3 regions of the Kocuria sp. NPDC057446 genome follow, and region 3 is predicted to be linked to each of the others. Evidence: riboswitches for the same ligand, from Rfam matches in the RefSeq annotation. Region 3 holds a riboswitch; each other region holds the start of a gene.
What was found. A riboswitch is a leader RNA that binds a small molecule or an ion and turns the genes downstream of it on or off. The one in region 3 is predicted to bind S-adenosylmethionine.
Positions count from the first base shown of each region.

Region 1: linked by a shared signal. The riboswitch ahead of ACFU0Y_RS01590 (acyl-CoA dehydrogenase family protein) and the one ahead of ACFU0Y_RS02850 (O-acetylhomoserine aminocarboxypropyltransferase/cysteine synthase family protein) in region 3 are both predicted to bind S-adenosylmethionine.
Region 2: linked by a shared signal. The riboswitch ahead of ACFU0Y_RS00290 (O-acetylhomoserine aminocarboxypropyltransferase/cysteine synthase family protein) and the one ahead of ACFU0Y_RS02850 (O-acetylhomoserine aminocarboxypropyltransferase/cysteine synthase family protein) in region 3 are both predicted to bind S-adenosylmethionine.

Region 1 covers NZ_JBHVDI010000006.1:3,264-7,531, forward strand. The annotation lists gene ACFU0Y_RS01585 (VIT1/CCC1 transporter family protein) at 1-1,102, opposite strand, end outside; SAM riboswitch class I at 1,521-1,615, shown strand; gene ACFU0Y_RS01590 (acyl-CoA dehydrogenase family protein) at 1,728-3,053, shown strand; gene ACFU0Y_RS01595 (MFS transporter) at 3,057-4,268, shown strand, end outside.
Region 2 covers NZ_JBHVDI010000001.1:57,343-61,610, reverse strand. The annotation lists gene ACFU0Y_RS00295 (beta-glucoside-specific PTS transporter subunit IIABC) at 1-738, opposite strand, end outside; SAM riboswitch class I at 1,572-1,684, shown strand; gene ACFU0Y_RS00290 (O-acetylhomoserine aminocarboxypropyltransferase/cysteine synthase family protein) at 1,690-2,994, shown strand; gene ACFU0Y_RS00285 (PLP-dependent transferase) at 2,996-3,298, shown strand; gene ACFU0Y_RS00280 (DUF1852 domain-containing protein) at 3,396-4,268, shown strand, end outside.
Region 3 covers NZ_JBHVDI010000011.1:20,087-24,354, reverse strand. The annotation lists gene ACFU0Y_RS02865 (alpha-ketoacid dehydrogenase subunit beta) at 1-81, opposite strand, end outside; gene ACFU0Y_RS02860 (thiamine pyrophosphate-dependent enzyme) at 78-1,253, opposite strand; gene ACFU0Y_RS02855 (Lrp/AsnC family transcriptional regulator) at 1,496-1,948, shown strand; SAM riboswitch class IV at 2,037-2,170, shown strand; gene ACFU0Y_RS02850 (O-acetylhomoserine aminocarboxypropyltransferase/cysteine synthase family protein) at 2,195-3,523, shown strand; gene ACFU0Y_RS02845 (cystathionine gamma-synthase) at 3,532-4,268, shown strand, end outside.

The DNA of each region.
Region 1 (4,268 bases), on a different contig from region 3:
CGATGCTGGTGCCGAAGAGCAGTCCCAGGGCGTAGGTGGCTCCGGCCGCGCCGAAGCCGATGGCCAGCTGCCGCAGCGCCATCCGCGCCGGTGAGCTGCCGGAGAGCAGGGCCACCACGGTGCCGGTGGACAGCAGCGCCAGGCCCACGGTCGCGGCCGCGACGATCACCGCGGTGGTGCCCTCCAGCCCGAACAGGTAGGGCAGGATCGGCAGGACGGCCCCGGAGGCGAAGAAGCAGAAGCTCGACGCCGCGGCTCCCAGCCCGGTGCCCACCGCTTCGTGCTCATCGACCTCCACCGTGGGCACGGGTCCGGTGTGCTCGGCGTGCTCCAGGTGCGCCCCGCCCAGGACCCGGGCCGCCTTGGCCTCGGCGGCTTCGGGGTCCAGGCCGCGGGCCCGGTAGAACAGGGCGAGCTCGTTGGCCTCGGCGTCGAGCATCGGGACCTTCTGCCGGGTGTCCGCGTTGGGGGTGGAGGCCTCCAGCAGCTCGCGCTGGGACCGGACCGAGACGTACTCGCCGGCCCCCATGGACAGGGCCCCGGCGAGCAGGCCGGAGACCCCGGTCAGCAGCACGACCGCGCTGGACACTCCGCTGGCGCTGATGCCCAGCACCAGCGCCAGATTGGAGACCAGTCCGTCGTTGGCCCCGAAGACGGCTGCCCGGAAGCTGCCGGCCATCCGGTTGCGCCCCCGGGTGGCGAGGGCCCGGACGACCTCCTCGTGGATCTGCTCGTCGGCGGCCATCGCGTCGGTGGCGTGGAGATCGGCCTCGTACGGGGAGCGGGACTCCGCGCGCTGCATCAGGGCCAGGGCGAACACGGAACCGAAGTGGCGGGCGAGGAAGCCCAGGAGGCGGGAGCGCAGGGACCCGCGGCGAGGATGCCCCACCTGGTGGCCGAGGAGCACGACCCAGTGCTGCTCGTGGCGGGCCTCGGCCTCGGCCAGGCCCAGCAGGATCTCGCGCTCCTCGCCGGTGCGGCGGGCGGCGAGGTCGCGGTAGACGGCGGCTTCGGCGCGCTCGTCGGCCAGGTAGCGGCGCCAGCGGCGGATCTCGGCCGGGGTCGGGGCGTGGGGTGCCGGGGTGTCGGAAGGGGTGGTCATCATTCGTCCTCGAGGCAGGGCCCCGGCCGGAGCGACCCCGGGGGCGGGGAGACCTCGGCCGGAGCGGTGTCCGGCCGAAGGTCTCGTTCGCTCGGGCACGCAGGTGCTCGAGTGGCGCGCCGGGTCCCCCGTCCGGGGAGACCAGCATGTCGACACGCCTCTGCATCCACCCGTCGGGTGGCGGGAACTACTCCCCTTCGACACCCCCACCGTATCCAGTTCCGCGCCCAGCCGGTTTCGGTGCACCGAAACCGCGGTGCACCGCGGCAGCGCGGGCCAGCCGGTCCGCGCGTCCATGGCGCCGACCCCGTACACCACTCACGACGACGTGGCCGACTGTGACGTCGTCGTGACACCCGATGACGTCACGCCGGTCACGGTTGGCACGCCACCACCCGGGTCTGGTCCCATGGCAAGCGCCCCATTCAGAGCGGCCGAGAGATCTGGCTCGACGACGCCGCAGCAACCCGCCCTCCCCAGGGGTCAGGGTGCTAACGCCAGAACCGATGGAGATCCCGGATCTGCAGCCGGTCCGTGACGTCAGCCTCCGGGGCCGCCGCCACCGGGCCCGCCCCGGCGCGACCGGCCGACCGGCAATCCTCGGTGCGACCGAGAGGACCACCGCATGACCCCGAGCACGGTCGAGGAGACCACCGCCCATCCCCGCGCCGGCACGGACCTCGCCGCCGGCCTGCCCGGGGACTACCCCGGACTGGCGGAGCACTTCCGGCCGCTGTTCGCGGAGATCGCCGCCGGCTCCCTGGACCGGGACCTCCGGCGCGCGCTGCCCTACGCGGAGGTCCGCCGGCTGGACCGGGCCGGATTCGGTGCGCTGCGCGTCCCGGCGGCCCACGGCGGCCCCGGGGTCAGCATCGAGGACTTCACCCGGCTGCTGGTGGACCTGGCCGAGGCGGACTCCAACATCGCCCACCTCTACCGCTCCCACTCCGGCTTCGTGGAGTCCCTGCGCTTCCTGCCCCGGGAGCTCCAGGAGGTCTGGTACCCGCGGGTGCTGGCCGGGGCCACCGTCGGCAACGCCTCCACGGAGAAGGGCGGCAACGCCCTGGGCACCCTGAACACCGTGCTCACCCGCACCGCCGGAGGGTGGGAGATCACCGGCCGGAAGTTCTACGCCACCGGCTCCGTCTTCTGCGACTACACCCGGGTCTCGGCCGCTTTGGACGGTCAGGACGGGCGCCGCTTCGCCGTCGTCGCCACGGACGCCGAGGGCGTGACGCTCGAGGACGACTGGGACGGCTTCGGGCAGAAGCTCACCGGCACGGGCACCGCGGTCTTCGACCGGGTGCGCGTCCCGGACGACGCCGTGCTGGACCGCACCGCCGGCAGCGCCGAGGCCGTCCACGAGGCCGCCTTCTTCCAGCTGGTCCTGCTGGCCGTGCTGGCCGGCATCGCCCGGGCCGCCCGGCGGGACGCGGTGGAGACCGTCGCCACCCGCCGGCGGACCTTCAACACCGGACTCGGCCTGCCGTTCCGGGAGGACCCGCTGATCCAGGAGGCCACCGGGCGGATCTCCGCCAAGGTCTTCGCCGCCGAGGCCACCGTCCTGCACGCCGCCCGCGCCCTGGACGCCGGCATCGCCGCCGCCGCAGCGGCCGGCGCCGACCGGCCGGACTTCACCGGCGCCCTCCCGGCGGCGCTGCACGAGTCCGAGATCGCTGTGGAGCACGCCCAGGTCACCGTGCCGGAGCTGGCCCTCGGCGCGGCCCAGGACCTGTTCCTCACCGTGGGCGCCTCCGCCACGTCCACGGCCAAGGGCCTGGACCGGCACTGGCGCAACGCGCAGACCGTGGCCACCCACAACCCCATCGCCTTCCGCGCCCGGGCCCTCGGCGACTACCTGGTCAACGGCACCCTGCCGGAGGGCCTGAACGCCATCGGGGACGCCAAGACCGATGTCACGACCGATGCCGCCCGAACCCCAGGAGCCTGACGCATGAGCACCACGACCACGGCGGCCCCGGGCCGCAGCAGCATCGTCCACGGCAAGAAGCGCGTCCTGGCCTCCGCCTTCGCCGGGACCACCATCGAGTGGTACGACTTCTACCTCTACGGCACCGCCGCCGCGCTGGTCTTCAACGTCCAGTTCTTCCCCATGGCCACCGAGCTCGGCGGCATCGTGGCGTCCTTCGCCACGCTCGCGGTCGGCGTGATCGCCCGGCCCCTGGGCGGGATCATCGCCGGGCACCTGGGGGACCGGATCGGCCGCAAGGCCCTCCTGGTGGCCTCCCTGCTGCTCATGGGCGTGGCCTCCACCCTCATCGGCCTGCTGCCCACCTACGACGTGATCGGCTGGTGGGCCGTCGCCGGGCTCGTGGTCCTGCGCATCCTCCAGGGCCTGTCCGCGGGCGCGGAGTGGGGCGGCTCCGCGCTGCTGAGCGTGGAGCACTCCCCGGCCCGGCACCGCGGGTTCTTCGGGTCCTTCACCCAGATCGGCTCCTCCGCCGGCATGCTGCTGGCCACCGGGGCGTTCTTCATCGTGCAGAACGTCATGGGCGAGGAGCAGTTCGCCGCCTACGGCTGGCGCATCCCCTTCCTGCTCTCGGCCCTGCTGGTGATGGTGGGCCTCTGGATCCGCCTCGGCGTGGCCGACGCCCCGGAGTTCCTGGAGCACCGGGCCTCGGGCAGCGTGGCCAAGGCCCCCCTGCGGGAGCTGCTGGTCCACCACCGCCGCCCGGTGCTGATCACGATCGGCCTGCGCCTGGCCCAGAACGCCGTCTACTACCTGGTGACGGTCTACATGCTGACCTATCTGCGGGACGTGCGCGGGGACAGCGCCGCGGGCGTGACCGCCGTGATGATCGCCTCGGCCATCGGCCTGTTCTCCACCCCGTTCTGGGCCTGGCTGTCCGACCGGGTGGGCCGCAGGGTCGTCTCGGTGACCGCCTACGCGGCGATCGGCGTCTTCGGCTGGGTACTGTTCGCCTTCCTGGGCACCGGCCCGCTCGCGCTGCTGCCGCTCGTGGTGATCCTCGGCATCAACCTCGTCCACGACGCGGTCTACGGACCGCAGGCGGCCTGGTTCGCCGAGCAGTTCCCCGTGCACGTGCGGTACTCGGGCGTGAGCTTCGGCTACCAGGTGGGCACCGTCCTGGGCGGCGGGCTGATGCCGATGATCGCCGCCCTGCTCTTCGCCGCCGGCGGGGAC
Region 2 (4,268 bases), on a different contig from region 3:
GAAGTTGCGCAGCGCCGCGGGCAGGATCTTGTTCAGGAACCGCTCGAGGTAGCCCTGCAGCCAGACCGCGACGATGATCGGGATCACCGAGCTGGTGTAGCTCATCATCACCACCGGCAGACCCGCGAAGGCCACGGGGGCCCCGGCCGCAGCCAATTCCACGATCGAGGGGTAGACCAAAGCGCCGGCGATGGCCATGGAAGTGAACTGGTTGGTCTTGAACCGCCGGGCGGCGGTGACCGCCAGGAACAGCGGCAGGAAGTAGAAGATCGAGTCGGCAGCCGCAGCCAGGATGACGTAGGTCTGGGACTCGGCGTTGAGCCAGCCGAACTGGGTCGCCATGCTCAGGAACGCCTTGAGCAGCCCGGCCCCGGCCAGCGGCCACAGGATCGGCAAGAAGATCGAGGAGATCAGGTTGATGAACCGGTTGAAGAGGTTCCCGCCCGGCGCTTCGTCACCGCCAGTGGAGGCTTCGTCGCCGGTGAGCTTGGTGATTTTGCCCAGCTCGGCGTGGACGTGCGGCACGTTGTCGCCGATGACGACCTGGTACTGGCCCCCGGCCTGCATCACGGCGATCACCCCGGGGAGCTTCTCGATGGCGGCCTTGTCCGCCTTGGACTCGTCGCGCAGTTTCAGGCGCAAGCGCGTTGCGCAGTGGGTGGCGGAAACGATGTTCTCCTCGCCGCCGACCTCCTGCAGAATCCCCTCGGCCAACGACCGGTAGTCCACAACAGCCATGACAGGCCTTTCTTTCCGATTTTGGGCACAAAAAAAGACCCAAGCCGCACCGTCAGGTGCGTCTCAGGTCTTGCCCCGTGTCCGGGTAACAATCCTCCAGGCGTAAACCGCCTGCTTGGATCAAAGTACGGGTGACGGGGCTCATACGCAAGACGTGACGAATGTTTCACGCACGCGCAAGGGCTTCGGTCAGGGTCACCACCTTCCACTGATCGGCGGCCATCCTGGAACCAGGCCGTCTTGCTCCAGGCTCCGAGCGTTGCACAAGGAGGAGGGTCCTTGACGGTCATCCCGCCGCCTGGTGCCGATGGATTGATAGCACTTTCAGGGCCGCCCGAACTGCTGCTGGTTGCCCCCGGGGCAACGGATCCCAGCGCGGCTCCGTCTCCTCCGCTTTACATATGGCCAGTTAGCGGTGGACCGTGCTGCGGTAGAGGTTGGTCATACGCCGCGGGTTGCCACGGTCGAAGAGCGGGGCCCGGGAGAGCCCTCCTGTGGTGCCGGAGGACGAATCCGATGGCTCCGTGCACGGTGCCCGGGATCCGGTTGACGCCGTTCACCACGACGTTGATGACGCCGCCCCCAGGCGTGCGTCATCTTCTCCGCGCACAACGCCCTCGACGACGCACTGGTCTTCCGTCGGGACATCACTGAGCCCACGATGAGGGCCGGGCGGCTGGCCGTCACAACCTGTCACAAACCCGGCCCGACGTCGGCCGAAGCGGCCGAGCGCGACCGCCCGGCCCGAATATGTCCCGACGTGTGGTTTTGTGACAACCGACCCCACCGTCCGTTGGACTATAGAGCCGTCCATCGAGTGGGATGAGCGCACCACACCATCCAGAGCGGCCGAGAGATCTGGCTCGACGACGCCGCAGCAACCAGTCAGCCGACCCTGGGACACCGGGACCGGCGGGCACGGTGCTACCGCCAGGACCGATGGAGGATCGAATGAATCACCACGCCACCCAACAGGTCCACGCCGGCTACGAGCCCGAGGCCCCCTATTGGCCGGTGGCCGTGCCCATCCACCAGACGGCGGCCTACCGCTTCCCCGATCACGCCACGGCCGCCTCGATGTTCCGGCTGGAGACCCCCGGGTTCACCTACAGCCGCACGGGCAACCCCACGGTCGCCGTGTTCGAGAACCGACTGGCGGCCCTGGAGGGCGGGATCGGGGCCATCGGCACCGCCACGGGACAAGCCGCCGTCGCGCTGTCCCTGCTGACCCTGCTCCACGGCGGCAAGCACTTGGTCGTCTCCAGCCAGCTCTACGGCGGGACGGTGGACCTGCTGACGGACACCTTCGCCGACTTCGGCATCGAGGTCACTTTCGCCGACCCGGCCGACCCGCAGGCTTGGGGCGCGGCGATCCGGCCGGACACCCGCGCGTTCTTCCTGGAGTCCATCACCAACCCGCTGGCCACCGTGCCGGACCTGCCGGCGCTGGCGGACATCGCCCACGCCTCCGGGGTCCCGGTCGTGGTGGACAGCACCTTGGCGACGCCGGTCCTGTACCGGCCACTGGAACATGGTGCCGACGTGGTGGTGCACTCCGCCACGAAGTTCATCGGCGGGCACGGGGCCGTCCTCGGCGGGGCGATCGTGGACGGCGGCACCTTCGACTACGGCGCAGCCCCGGAGCGGTGGCCCCAACTGACCCGGCCCAAGGCCCGCTACGGCGGACAGGCACTCATCGACCGGCACGGCCGCGGCGCCTACCTGGCGCTGGCGCGCAGCAAGTTCCTGCACGACCTCGGCCCTTCCCTCGCCCCGGCCAGCGCCGCCCAGTTCATCCAGGGCCTGGAGACCCTCGCCGTCCGCATCGCCCGGCAGGAGGAGACCGCGCGAACGGTCGCCGAGCACTTGGCCCGGCACCCCACCGTCGGGCTCGTCCACCACCCGGCGATCCCCGGGCACCCCAGCGCCGCCCTCGCCGAGAGGGACTTCCCGCACGGCACCGGCTCGGTGTTCTCCTTCGACCTGGCCGCCGGCCCCGAGGCCATCGGCCCGTTCATCGACGCTCTGGAGCTGTTCCAGCTCGTGGCCAACATCGGGGACGTGCGCTCCCTGGTCAGCCATCCGGCGACCATGACGCACTGCCGGCTCACCCCCAACCAACGCCGGGCCGCGGGCATCACTGAGACCACGATCCGGCTGTCCATCGGACTGGAGTGTCCCGAGGACCTGATCGCCGACCTCGACCGGGCGCTGGCCACCGTACCGGCCTCGGCCCTGACCGGGGAGGCGCGCTGAGATGACCCTCCTGAACGACACAGCACAGACGGACACTGCGCCGACGGCCCGTCGGGGCTTCAACACGATAGCGGTCGCCGGCCAGGCACCGGACCCGCTGACCGGGGCGGTCGTGCCGCCGATGTACCAGACCAGCACCTTCGTGCAGGACGGCATCAACGTGCTGCGCGGCGGCCACGAGTACAGCCGGGGGTCCAACCCGACCCGGACCGGTCAGCGCCGCGTCACCGCCGCGGCCCGCGCGGCCCGGAGGCCCGGATCGACGTCGTCTGGGCAGCGCCGGGGGTGCCAGGAGCATGACTGAGGCGACTTTCGGGAGGGCAGTGCACGAGCAGCAGGGAAGGACGTTCGAGATGAGTACGGACCTGGGAGGCAGGCCCTCGGTCCACAGTGAGGAATCGATGCATCAGACCACCAGGACGAACGACTTCACGTTCGGTATCAGCACGACCCGCTTCGATGAGGACTACTGCCCGTCGTCCAGTTCCCGAGGCACGACGAACTTCGCGAACCTGGCCCGCGGCGAGAACCGTCGGCAGAACCTCCGAAACACCCTGACAATGATCAATAGTCGCTTCAACGACCTGGCCCACTGGGACAATCCCAGCCGGGATCGCTATGCCGTGGAGATCGAGATCGTCTCCGTGGACCTGCACTTCGCCGCCGACGGCGACGACGCGGTGTTCCCCCTGATCGAGGTCCTCGACGTGCAGATCCTCGACACCCTGTCCAATGTGCACATCGACGGGATCGTGGGGAACAACTTCTCGTCCTACCTCCGGGACTATGACTTCAGCGTGGTGCTGCCGGAACACCACGCGAAGGCGTCCCGGTCCAGCACCCCTAATGACTTCGGCGAATTGCACGGGAAGCTCTTCACGCACTTCCTGGACTCCGATGCCTACCGCGAGCGGTTCCCCCAGCCGCCCGTGATCTGCATCAGCGTCTCGAGCACCAAGACGTATCGTCGGCTCGAGAACCACCATCCGATCCTCGGGGTCGAGTATCGGCAGGATGAATCCTCCTTGACGGATCGATACTTCGAGAAGATGGGACTGCGGGTCCGCTACTTCATGCCCCGCGGCGCGGTCGCACCCCTGGCGTTCTATTTCCGGGGCGATCTCCTCAATGACTATTCCAGCCTGGCACTCATCGGTCTCATCAGCACGATGGAAGCGTTCCAGAAGATCTATCGCCCGGAGATCTACAACGCCAATGCGGCGGCTGGTCGGATCTACCGGCCGAGCCTGGAGAGTCGAGACTACTCGGTGACG
Region 3 (4,268 bases):
GGTGTTGAGCGCCTGGGCGAAGGTGGCGGGCTTGACCGGCGGGGCCTCGCCGGCCGGGGCGGGGGCGTGCAGGGTGCTCACTGTCCGGTCTCCTCTCGGGCGAGCTCGGCGGCCAGGAACTGCTCCTGCTCGGCGAGCTGCGGGGTCTGCTCGGTGTAGACGTGGCGGAACAGCTCGAGCGGGTCGACCTCCACGTCGGCGTTCATGCCGTCGCGCAGGGCCGTGGCGACGTCCTCGGCGGCGGCGGCGATGCGCTGCTCCGCCGCGTCGTCGAGCACGCCCTCCGCGCCGAGGTAGGCGCGCATCCGGGTCACCGGGTCCTTGGCGATCCACTCCTGCACCTCGGCGTCGTCCCGGTAGCGGGTGGCGTCGTCGGCGTTGGTGTGCGCCTGCATGCGGTAGGTGTGCGCCTCGACGAGGAGGGGCTCGGACTCGGAGCGGGCCAGGTCCACGGCCCGGCGCAGGGTGGCGAGCAGCGCCACGAGGTCGTTGCCGTCCACGCGCTCGCCGGCCATGCCGTAGCCGACCGCCTTGTGGGCGAGGCTCGGGGCGGCGGACTGCTGGGACAGGGGCACGGAGATCGCGTAGCCGTTGTTCTGCACGAAGAACACGACCGGCAGCTTGAACACGGCCGCGAAGTTCAGGGCCTCGTGGAAGTCGCCCTCGCTGGTGGCGCCGTCGCCGCACATCGCCAGGACCACGGTGTCCTCGCCCCGCAGCTTGGCGGCGTGCGCCACGCCCACCGCGTGCAGCAGCTGGGTGGTCAGCGGGGTGGACTGGATGCCCACGCAGTGCTCGTAGGGGTCGTAGCCGCCGTGCCACTCGCCGCGGAAGATCGCCATGACCTGCATCGGGTCCACGCCCTTGGTCATGACCGCCACGGTGTCCCGGTAGGTGGGGAACAGCCAGTCGCCCTCCTCGAGGCACAGGGCGGCCGCCACCTGGCAGGCCTCCTGGCCGTGGCTGGACGGATAGACGGCCATGCGGCCCTGGCGGACCAGCGCGGAGTTCTGGTCGTTGACGCGCCGGCCGACCACCAGCTTCTCGTAGGCCTCCAGCAGGACCTCCCGGGCCGGCAGCGGGTACTCGTGGCCGGGGCCGGTGCCCTGCTCCTCGGGGGCGAGCAGCCGCCCGCTCGGGTCGACCATGCGGATCTCACCGCGGGCCGGGAGCATGTACTGCTCCGGCGTGATGCCGAAGGTCTGGGAGGCCCGGAGGATGGGGTCCTCGGGGGTCTCGACGGTCTGGCTCATGGTGTCCCCTCGGTCGGTCCCCGGTCCGGTCGCGGACCCGGGGAGGCAGGAAGGCTGCTGCAACTCTGTCTCCCCAGTATGCGAACCGGGCATGGTTCGTATCCACAGAACGGGAAAAATGCAGAAGACTGCGCTGGTCACCGCACCGTTCGTGGACGATATGTTCTAGTGTGGCGTGGAGCACACGCATTCGTCCGGCGCGGTCCGGACCCTGCGCCCGATCCACCCCGAAGGAGCCCGCCGTGGCCTCGACCCCCGTGCCCCTCGACGAGACCGACCAGAAGATCCTCGCGGAGCTCTCCCGCGACGCGCGGCAGTCGGTGACGGCGATCGCCGCGGCCGTGCACGTCTCCCGCGCCCACGCCTACGCCCGGATCAACCGGCTCCGGGACGAGGGGGTGATCCTGCGCTTCAGCACCGTGATCGACCCGGTGCGGGCGGGTCTGCAGGCCTCCGCCTACGTGACGCTCAAGCTCCAGCAGAACACCTGGCGGGAACTGTGCGCCCAGCTCCGGGCGATCCCCTCCGTGCACCACATCGCCCTGGTGGGCGGGAACTTCGACGTCATGCTCCTGGTGCGGGCCGTGGACACCGTGCACCTGCGGCAGGTCATCTTCGAGCACATCCAGCAGCTGCCCGGCGTGGTGGACACCCAGACGTTCCTGGTCTTCGAGGACATCGACACCCGCGCCTGACGCGCACGGCCGACGTCACGATCCGTCACGGTCGTCATCTTCCGTCGCGGAGGGACACCCACTACCTCTGCGCATAGTGTTGGTCCAGCTTCACGAGACGTGACCGCCAAGCTCCGACTGGGTCACGCACCAACCCCATGCTCATTGGGTGGTTCGGATGAGGAAGCGGCCTGCATCCTCCGCGGCGCCCCACCGGGGGACCGCGGCCGTCCGGTGCGGGTAAGAGCAAGGCACAGGAGCAGCGCCATGTCCATCCCCGTCACCGACCACGACCTCGCGACCCGGCAGATCCACGCCGGCACCTCCGACCCGGTCGTCCAGCGCACCCTGACGGTGCCGATCTACCAGACCGCGGCCTTCGAGTTCCCGGACTACGAGGCGGCCCGGCAGATGTTCGCCCAGACCCGGGCGGGCTTCACCTACACGCGCACCGGCAACCCCACGGTGGCCGTGCTCGAGCAGCGGATCAGCGACCTCGAGGGCGGCACGGGCGCGGTGGCGACAGGCTCCGGGCAGTCCGCCGTGGCCGTGGCGCTGCTGGCCCTGCTCGGTCAGGGCGCCGGCAAGCACCTCGTGGCCTCCGAGAAGCTCTACGGCGGCACGGTGGACCTGCTCACCGACTCCTTCGCGGACTGCGGCATCGAGGTCTCCTTCGTGGACCCGACCGCCCCAGGGGCGTGGGCCGCGGCCGTGCGCCCCGACACCCGCGCGTTCCTGCTCGAGTCCATCGGCAACCCGCTGGCCACCCTCCCGGACCTGCCCGGGATCGCCGATGTCGCCCGGGCCGCCGGGGTGCCCGTCGTCGTCGACAACACCCTCGCGTCCCCGGCCCTGTACCGGCCGCTGGAGAAGGGCGCCGACATCGTGGTGCACTCCGCCACGAAGTTCCTGGGCGGGCACGGCAACGCGCTCGCCGGGGCGGTCGTGGACGGCGGGACCTTCGACTGGTCCGCCCGGCCCGGGAAGTGGCCGCAGTTCACCCGGGCCCGCGCCCGCTGGGGCGGGCAGAGCCTCGTCGAGAAGTGCGCCGCGGCCAGCCCCTACCTGCACCTGGTCCGAGCCAAGTACGTGCACGACCTCGGCACCACGCTGTCCCCGTTCAACGCCGCCCAGATCCTGCAGGGCACCGAGACCCTCGACCTGCGCGTGAGCCGCCACACGGCCTCGGCGCTGACGGTGGCCGAGTTCCTGACCGGGCACCCCGCCGTCGCCCGCGTGCACCACCCCGGCGTGCCCGGCGACCCCGGCGCCGGCATCGCGGCCCGGGACTTCCCGCGCGGGACCGGCTCCGTGTTCTCCTTCGACCTCGCCGCCCCGGACGACGCCGTGGGGCCGTTCATCGACGCGCTGCGGCTGTTCAAGCTGGTCGCCAACGTCGGGGACACCCGCAGCCTCGTGGCCCACCCGGCGGCGATGACGCACTGCCGCCTGACCCCCGAGCAGCGCCGGGCCGGCGGGATCGCCGAGACCACGATCCGGCTGTCGATCGGCCTCGAGTCCCCCCAGGACCTCGTGGCCGACCTCGGCCGGGCCCTCGACACCGTCGCCACCACCGTCCAGACCTCCCGGAAGTGAGACCCGCCATGACGTCCGCCACCGAGCCCCGCACCCGCCACCGGGGCTTCACCACCACCGCCGTCCACGCCGGACAGGAGCCCGATCCGCTGACCGGGGCGGTCATCCCGCCGATCTACCAGACCTCCACGTTCGCCCAGGACGGGATCAACGTGCTGCGCGCCGGGCACGAGTACAGCCGCGGCTCCAACCCCACCCGCAGCGGTTTCGAGGAGCAGCTCGCGGCCCTGGAGCGCGGCGAGCGCGGGTTCGCCTTCGCCTCGGGGATCGCCGCCGAGGACGCCCTGCTGCGCGCGGTGCTGCGCCCGGGCGACCACATCGTGCTCGGCGCCGACGGCTACGGCGGCACCAACCGGCTGATCACCAGGGTGCTCGCCCCGTGGGACATCGGGCACACACCCGTGGAGATCACGGACCTCGGCGCCGTCCGGGCGGCCGTGCGGACCGGCACCACGAAGGTCCTGTGGCTCGAGACGCCGTCCAACCCGCTGCTCGGCATCGCCGACGTCGCCGCCTGGGCGCAGCTGGCCCGGGACGCCGGGGCGCTGCTCGTCGTCGACAACACCTTCGCGTCCCCGTACCTGCAGAACCCCCTGGAGCTCGGCGCGCACGCCGTGGTGCACTCCACCACCAAGTACATCGGCGGGCACTCCGACGTGCTCGGCGGCGCCGTGGTCGTCGGGGCGGCCGAGTGGAGCGGGGCCCCGCTCGCCGAGGCCGTCGGCTTCCAGCAGTTCGCCGCCGG